Linked DNA regions of Occultella kanbiaonis. Each later gene encodes a partner of the first gene's protein in a complex. Links are inferred from orthologs where the notes say so. Each region holds a gene or a part of one and is shown on either strand. Other genes may lie near its edges.

What was found.
Region 2: the proteins of secA (region 1) and secY are in contact, whole or in part, in a crystal structure (PDB 3DIN), measured with the Thermotoga maritima proteins. The link is inferred for Occultella kanbiaonis from one-to-one orthologs. Residues at the interface, in WP_004082002.1 of Thermotoga maritima: Glu261, Ala262, Arg263, Lys300, Ala301, Arg302, Thr303, Ile304, Ile305, Leu323, Tyr324, Asp325, Pro326, Val329, Ser330, Tyr333, Ile336, Lys340, Phe345, Val349, Glu363, Phe364, Tyr374, Ser375, Gly376, Gly377, Glu393, Ile395, Thr482, Ser483; in WP_004081795.1 of Thermotoga maritima: Glu108, Gly109, Glu110, Glu111, Ala236, Glu237, Arg238, Arg239, Ile240, Thr241, Ile242, Gln243, Tyr244, Ala245, Arg246, Arg247, Val248, Thr249, Gly250, Arg251, Arg252, Val253, Tyr254, Gly256, Ala257, Ser258, Thr259, Tyr260, Leu261, Pro262.

What each region holds. Positions count from the first base shown.
Region 1 is NZ_CP046175.1:4,046,352-4,050,238, reverse strand. The notes cover bases 293-3,866. They hold secA (preprotein translocase subunit SecA), read left to right. Parts: upstream 293-684; coding sequence 685-3,666; downstream 3,667-3,866. Other genes in these bases: GKS42_RS18605 (Rv3235 family protein), read right to left, coding at 3,762-3,866; GKS42_RS18615 (winged helix-turn-helix domain-containing protein), read left to right, coding at 293-564. In the rest of the region: more of GKS42_RS18615, read left to right, coding at 1-292; more of GKS42_RS18605, read right to left, coding at 3,867-3,887. UniProt on the Escherichia coli protein: Required for protein export, interacts with the SecYEG preprotein conducting channel.
Region 2 is NZ_CP046175.1:1,242,188-1,245,361, forward strand. What follows is about bases 4-2,864. They hold secY (preprotein translocase subunit SecY), read left to right. Parts: upstream 4-713; coding sequence 714-2,015; downstream 2,016-2,864. Other genes in these bases: rpmD (50S ribosomal protein L30), read left to right, coding at 4-37; rplO (50S ribosomal protein L15), read left to right, coding at 39-557; GKS42_RS05500 (adenylate kinase), read left to right, coding at 2,012-2,581; map (type I methionyl aminopeptidase), read left to right, coding at 2,592-2,864. Also shown: more of rpmD, read left to right, coding at 1-3; more of map, read left to right, coding at 2,865-3,174. UniProt on the Escherichia coli protein: The central subunit of the protein translocation channel SecYEG. Consists of two halves formed by TMs 1-5 and 6-10.

The DNA.
Region 1 (3,887 bases):
ATCTCCGCCCGCGCGCACGGGGTGGCTACGGTCCGGGGGCTCGCCGACTACTTCCGGCTGTCCATCGCGCAGACGTCGGACGCCGTCGCCCGGCTCGTTGCGGCCGGTGACCTGGAGGAGGTGGCGGTGGCCGGGTGGCGCCGCCCGGCCTATCTGCACCCGGAGGCCCGCCGGCCGCGGGCCACGAACGCCCGTGCCCTGCTCGCTCCGTTCGACCCGCTCGTGTTCGAACGGGAGCGCACCCTGGAGCTGTTCGGGATGCACTACCGGATCGAGATCTACACCCCGGCGGCCCAGCGCCAGTTCGGCTACTACGTGCTGCCGTTCCTGCTCGGCGACGAGCTCGTGGCGCGCGTCGACCTCAAGGCCGACCGGGCCGCCGGAGTGCTGCGGCTACGCAGCGCGTTCGCCCAGCCGGAGGCTCCCACCGCCGTCGGGCACGAGCTGGCGCAGGAACTGCGCGTCATGGCGGACTGGCTCGACCTGCCGGACGTCACCGTCGATGCCGACGCCGCCGGCGACCTCATCGGCGACGTCGCGCAGGCACTGACGGGGGTGCGCTGAGAGCGAACCTGTGCCGTGATCGGCGGTCCGGACCGGTACTGCCATCGGAGCTCTCGCATACGATGGACGGTGCACCGGTGTCGAACGACGCCGGATCGATCCGATCCACCGGGAGTGTCAGTGCCTTCGATCCTCGACAAGATCCTGCGCATGGGCGAGGGCAAGATCCTCAAGCAGCTCAACGCGGAGAAGGATCAGGTCAACGCTCTCGAGGACTCCATGAGCGACCTGACGGACGCGGAGCTGCGCGAGGAGACGGACGTCTTCAAGAAGCGGGTGGCCGACGGCGAGTCCCTCGACGACCTGCTGCCCGAGGCGTTCGCCGCGGTCCGCGAGGCTGCCAAGCGCACCCTCGGCCAACGGCACTTCGACGTGCAGATCATGGGTGGCGCGGCACTGCATCACGGCAACATCGCCGAGATGAAGACCGGTGAGGGCAAGACCCTGGTCGCCACCCTACCGGCCTACCTGAACGCACTGTCCGGCAAGGGCGTTCACGTGGTCACGGTGAACGACTACCTGGCCAGCTACCAGAGCGATCTGATGGGCCGGGTGTTCCGGTTCCTCGGCCTGACCACCGGGGTGATCCTGTCCGGGCAGAAGCCCGACGAGCGCCGCCGGATGTACGCCGCGGACATCACCTACGGCACGAACAACGAGTTCGGGTTCGACTACCTGCGCGACAACATGGCCTGGTCCTCCGCCGAACTCGTGCAGCGCGGCCACAACATGGCCATCGTGGACGAGGTCGACTCGATCCTCATCGACGAGGCCCGGACCCCGCTGATCATCTCCGGGCCGGCCTCCGGGGACGTGAACAAGTGGTACGCCGAGTTCGCCCGGGTCGCCAAGCGGCTGCGCCGGGAGAGCGACTACGAGGTCGACGAGAAGAAGAAGAACGTCGGCGTCCTCGAGCCGGGCATCGAGAAGGTCGAGGACTACCTCGGCATCGACAACCTCTACGAGTCCCTGAACACCCCGCTGATCGGGTTCCTGAACAACGCGATCAAGGCGAAGGAACTGTTCACGCGGGACAAGGACTACGTGGTCATGAAGGGCGAGGTCCTCATCGTCGACCAGCACACCGGGCGGATGCTGCCCGGGCGTCGCTACAACGAGGGCATGCACCAGGCGATCGAGGCCAAGGAGGGGGTGGCCATCAAGGCCGAGAACCAGACCCTGGCCACCATCACGCTGCAGAACTACTTCCGGCTCTACGACAAGCTCGCCGGGATGACCGGTACCGCGATGACCGAGGCCGCGGAGTTCCAGAACACCTACACGATCGGCGTGGTGCCGATCCCGCCGAACCGGCCGATGGCGCGGATCGACCAGTCCGACTACGTGTACAAGAACGAGCAGGCGAAGTTCGAGGCGGTCGTCGCCGACCTCGTCGAACGGCACGCGGCCGGGCAGCCCGTCCTCGTCGGTACCACCAGCGTCGAGAAGTCCGAGCTGCTCTCGAAGATGCTGAAGAAGCAGGGCGTCCCGCACGACGTCCTGAACGCGAAGCAGCACGCCCGCGAGGCGGAGATCGTCGCGATGGCCGGCCGCAAGGGCGCCGTCACCGTCGCCACGAACATGGCCGGCCGTGGGACCGACATCATGCTCGGCGGCAACGCCGAGCACCTCGCGATCGCGAACCTCAAGGACCGCGGCCTGGACCCGCAGGAGACCCCGGAGGAGTACGAGGCGGCCTGGGCCGACGCCCTCAGCGAGGCCAAGGAGTCCGTGGCCGCCGAGCACGACGAGGTCACCGAGCTGGGCGGCCTGTACGTGCTGGGCACCGAGCGGCACGAGTCCCGCCGGATCGACAACCAGCTGCGCGGGCGCGCCGGCCGTCAGGGCGACCCCGGCGAGTCCCGGTTCTACCTATCGCTCGGTGATGACCTGATGCGGCTCTTCAACGCCGCGCTGGCCGAGCGGTTCATGAACTCCTCGGGCTTCCCCGACGACATGCCCATCGAGTCCAAGATGGTCACGCGCGGGATCGCCAGCGCGCAGGGCCAGGTCGAGGCACGCAACTTCGAGATCCGCAAGAACGTCCTCAAGTACGACGACGTGCTCTCCCGCCAGCGCACGGTCGTCTACGACGAGCGTCGCCGCGTGCTCGATGGTGAGGACCTCGAGGCCCAGGTGCAGACGTTCCTCGAGGACGTGATCACCGGTGTGGTCACCGAGGCGACCAGCTCCGGCCCGCCGGAGGAGTGGGACCTCGAGCAGCTCTGGACCGACCTGAAGACCGTCTACCCGGTCTCGATCACCATCGAGGACGTGATCGCCGACGCCGGTCACGAGACCCGCGTGACCACCGAGCAACTCGTCTCGGAACTGAAGTCGGACGCGAAGCTCGCCTACGAGAACCGGGAGCAGGAGATCACCCCGGACCTCATGCGTCAGCTGGAGCGACGCGTGGTGCTGTCCGTGCTCGACCGCAAGTGGCGCGAGCACCTCTACGAGATGGACTACCTCAAGGAGGGCATCGGGCTGCGCGCGATGGCCCAGCGCGACCCGTTGGTCGAATATCAGCGCGAGGGCTTCCAGCTGTTCCAGGCGATGAACGAGTCCATCAAGGAGGAGGCCGTCGGGTTCCTCTTCAACGTCGAGGTGCGCAGGCCCGAGCAGCCGGCCGAGACCGACGGCGTGGACGTGGTGGAGGGCTCCGAGACGCCCGTGCTCGAGGCGGCAGCGGAACCGGCCACCGGTGGCACCGACGGCCAAGCCGCGGACGACGCCGTGGCGCCGGGCACCGGAACGACCGGTGCCGCCAAGCCGGCCGGCCAGTCGGGCGCGAGCACGCCCCGAACCCCGGGCAAGCGGGCCGGACGCAAGTCGATCCCCGCGAAACCGGTCGTCGCGACCGGTGCCGACCTCGACGACCCGCTCGGGCTCGGGGCACCCCAGCGGGCCACGAACCTGCGTTACTCCGCACCGAGCGAGGACGGCTCGATGGGATCGACGGTGCGCGCGGCGCAGGCCGGCGTGACCCCGGCCGAGCAGGCCGCCGGGACCGGCGGCGCGAACGCGGCCGGTGGCGCGGCGGGCGCAGCGAACCGGGAGCAGCGTCGCCGGGCCGCGAAGCAGGCCAAGAAGCGTCGCTGACACAGCGGTGAAGACCCGCCCGACCGGCTGAGCCTGCTGATCGCCAGGCAGGCTCAGCTGATCGCCAGGCAGGCTCAGCTGATCGCCAGGCAGGCTCAGCCGATCTCGAGCGCGGTCGCGCGCCACCGGCCGCGGCGGGTCTCGAGCCGGATCGCGGCGGCCCTGACCCTGTTGCCGTCGTGCACCACCACGGACGACTCCCAGGTGCCCTCCGTGATCTC
Region 2 (3,174 bases), 2.8 Mb from region 1 along the record:
GGTGGCGCACCTGGTCACCGTTGAGGAGGTCGACTGACATGGCTGAGAAGGCTGTGAAGGCGGAGAAGGCCGACAAGGCATCCGCGAAGACGGAAGCGACCACCGCGTCGCGCCCGGGCACCCTGAAGGTGCACCACCTGCGTCCCGCCCCGGGAGCCAAGACCGCCAAGACCCGCGTGGGTCGTGGTGAGGGCTCCAAGGGCAAGACCGCAGGCCGTGGTACCAAGGGCACCAAGGCCCGGTACCAGGTGCCGGCGCGGTTCGAAGGTGGCCAGACGCCGCTGCACATGCGGCTGCCGAAGCTGCGCGGGTTCAAGAACCCGTTCCGCACCGAGTACCAGGTGGTCAACCTGGACAAGCTCTCCGCGCTCTACCCCGAGGGTGGCGAGGTCACCGTGGCCGATCTGGTCTCCAAGGGCGCAGTCCGCGGCGGACACCTGGTCAAGGTTCTCGGCACCGGTGCGGTCAGCGTCAAGCTGGACGTCACGGTGAACGCGTACTCCGCGTCCGCGAAGGACAAGATCGTCGCAGCAGGCGGAAGCATCGAGCAGGCCTGAGGCACCCCAGGTGTACGGCGGCGCAGGAAGCAATGATTCCTGCGTCGCCGTTCGCCGTTATCGGCCCCGTCGACCGTTAAGGTCGGACGGTACCCATCGGGCGCCACGTCGTGCGCGAGCTGTGCACTACGCCCGTTGACCCAAGCAGGAGGACCTTTGCTCGGCGCATTCGCTCGCGCGTTCCGGACCCCGGATCTGCGGAAGAAGCTGCTCTTCACGCTGGCCATGATGGCCGTGTTCCGGCTCGGCTCCTTCATCCCGACGCCCGGCGTCGACTACGTCAACGTCCAGCAGTGCATCGGTACCGCGGGAGATGGCCAGGACGTCCTCGGCCTGGTCAACCTGTTCAGCGGCGGCGCTCTGCTTCAGCTCTCGGTGTTCGCCCTGGGGATCATGCCCTACATCACCGCGAGCATCATCATCCAGTTGCTCCGGGTGGTCATCCCACGGTTCGAGGCCCTGCACAAGGAGGGCCAGTCCGGCACCGCGGTGCTCACGCAGTACACCCGGTACCTGACGATCTTCCTCGCCGTCCTGCAGGCGACCACGATCATCACCGTCGCCCGGACCGGGAACCTGTTCCCCGACTGCACCGTGCCGATCATCCCGAACGACTCGGTCACCACGATGCTCCTGATGATCGTCACCATGACGGCCGGTACCGGTCTGATCATGTGGATGGGTGAGCTGATCACCGAGCGGGGCGTCGGCAACGGCATGTCCCTGCTGATCTTCACCTCGATCGCGGCCTCGTTCCCGAGCGCCATGTGGCAGATCGCGACGTCGGACAACGGGATCGTGAACTTCACGATCTTCCTCGTCATCGCCCTCCTCGTGGTCGGCCTGATCGTCTTCGTCGAGCAGTCCCAGCGACGCATCCCCGTGCAGTACGCCAAGCGCATGGTGGGCCGGCGGATGTACGGCGGGTCGAGCACCTACATCCCGATCAAGATCAACATGTCCGGTGTGATCCCGGTGATCTTCGCGTCGTCCCTGCTCGCGTTGCCGACGTTGGCCGCGCAGTTCGTCGAGGACCAGACGACACCCTGGGTGCAGTGGGTCGCCGTCAACCTGATGGACCCCGGTGCGAACGTCCACATCGCGATCTACATCGTGCTGATCATCTTCTTCGCGTACTTCTACACCTCGATCACGTTCAACCCGGACGAGGTCGCGGACAACATGAAGCGCTACGGCGGTTTCATCCCGGGCATCCGCGCCGGACGGCCGACCGCCGAGTACCTGCAGTTCGTCATCTCGCGGATCACCGCCGCCGGAGCGATCTACCTCGCCCTGGTCGCGCTGATCCCGACGATCGCGTTCAAGCTGATGAACATCAGCACCCAGATCCCGTTCGGTGGGGTCTCGTTGCTGATCGTCGTGGGGGTCGGACTGGAGACCGTCAAGCAGATCGACGCGCAGCTCCAGCAGCGCCACTACGAAGGGTTCCTCCGATGACTCGTCTCGTCCTCCTCGGCCCGCCCGGAGCCGGCAAGGGCACCCAGGCCACCCGGGTCGCCGACCGGCTCGGCGTGCCCGCGATCTCCACCGGTGACATCTTCCGCGCCAACGTGGCCCAGGGGACCGAGCTCGGCAAGCTGGCGCAGCGGTACATGGACTCGGGCGAGTACGTGCCAGACGAGGTGACTAACAAGATGGTTGCCGACCGCCTGACCCAGCCCGACGCCGCCACCGGCTTCCTGCTCGACGGGTATCCCCGGACCGAGGCGCAGGTGCACGAACTCGACGACATGCTCGCCGCGGCGGGCGAGGCACTGACCCGCGTGGTCGAGCTGACGGCTGACACCGAGGAGGTCGTCGCCAGGCTGCTCAACCGGGCCAAGGAGCAGGGCCGCGCGGACGACACGGAGGACGTCATCCGCCGCCGCCTCGAGGTGTACGCCGAGCAGACCGCACCGCTGGTCACGCTCTACACCGAGCGTGGTCTGCTGGTCCAGGTGGACGGCATGGGCAGCGTCGATGAGGTGACCCAGCACCTGCTGGCCGCGCTCGACGCCAGCTGAGGTAGCCGGCGTGTTCGGCCGCGACCGGATCGAGTACAAGACCCCCGATCAGATGCGCATCATGCGCCGAGCCGGCCTCGTCGTCGCGGACCTGCTGGACGCGGTCCGCGAGCAGATCAGGCCGGGTGTCACCACGGCGGAGCTCGACGCAGTGGCCGCCCGGGTCATCGCCGACGCCGGTGCCACCTCGAACTTCCTGAACTACCACGGGTTCCCGGCCCGCGTCTGCATCTCCGTGAACTCCGAGGTCGTGCACGGCATCCCGGGTGAGCGTGTCATCGAGCCCGGTGATGTGGTCTCCGTGGACGGTGGCGCCATCGTGGACGGCTGGCACGGCGACTCGGCGTTCTCCGTCGTCGTCCCCGACGCGGATCCGGCGGACCTCGACCTGGTGCGGGTCACCGAGGACGCGATGTGGGCCGGGATCGCGGCACTCGCCACGGCGGACCGGCTCGGTCAGGTCGGTGAGGCCATCGATGACGCCGTCACGGCTGCCGGTGGACTCGGCATCGTCGCGGAGTACGTCGGGCACGGCATCGGTTCCGAGATGCACCAGCCCCCGGACGTGCTGAACTACCGGTCCGGCCACCGCG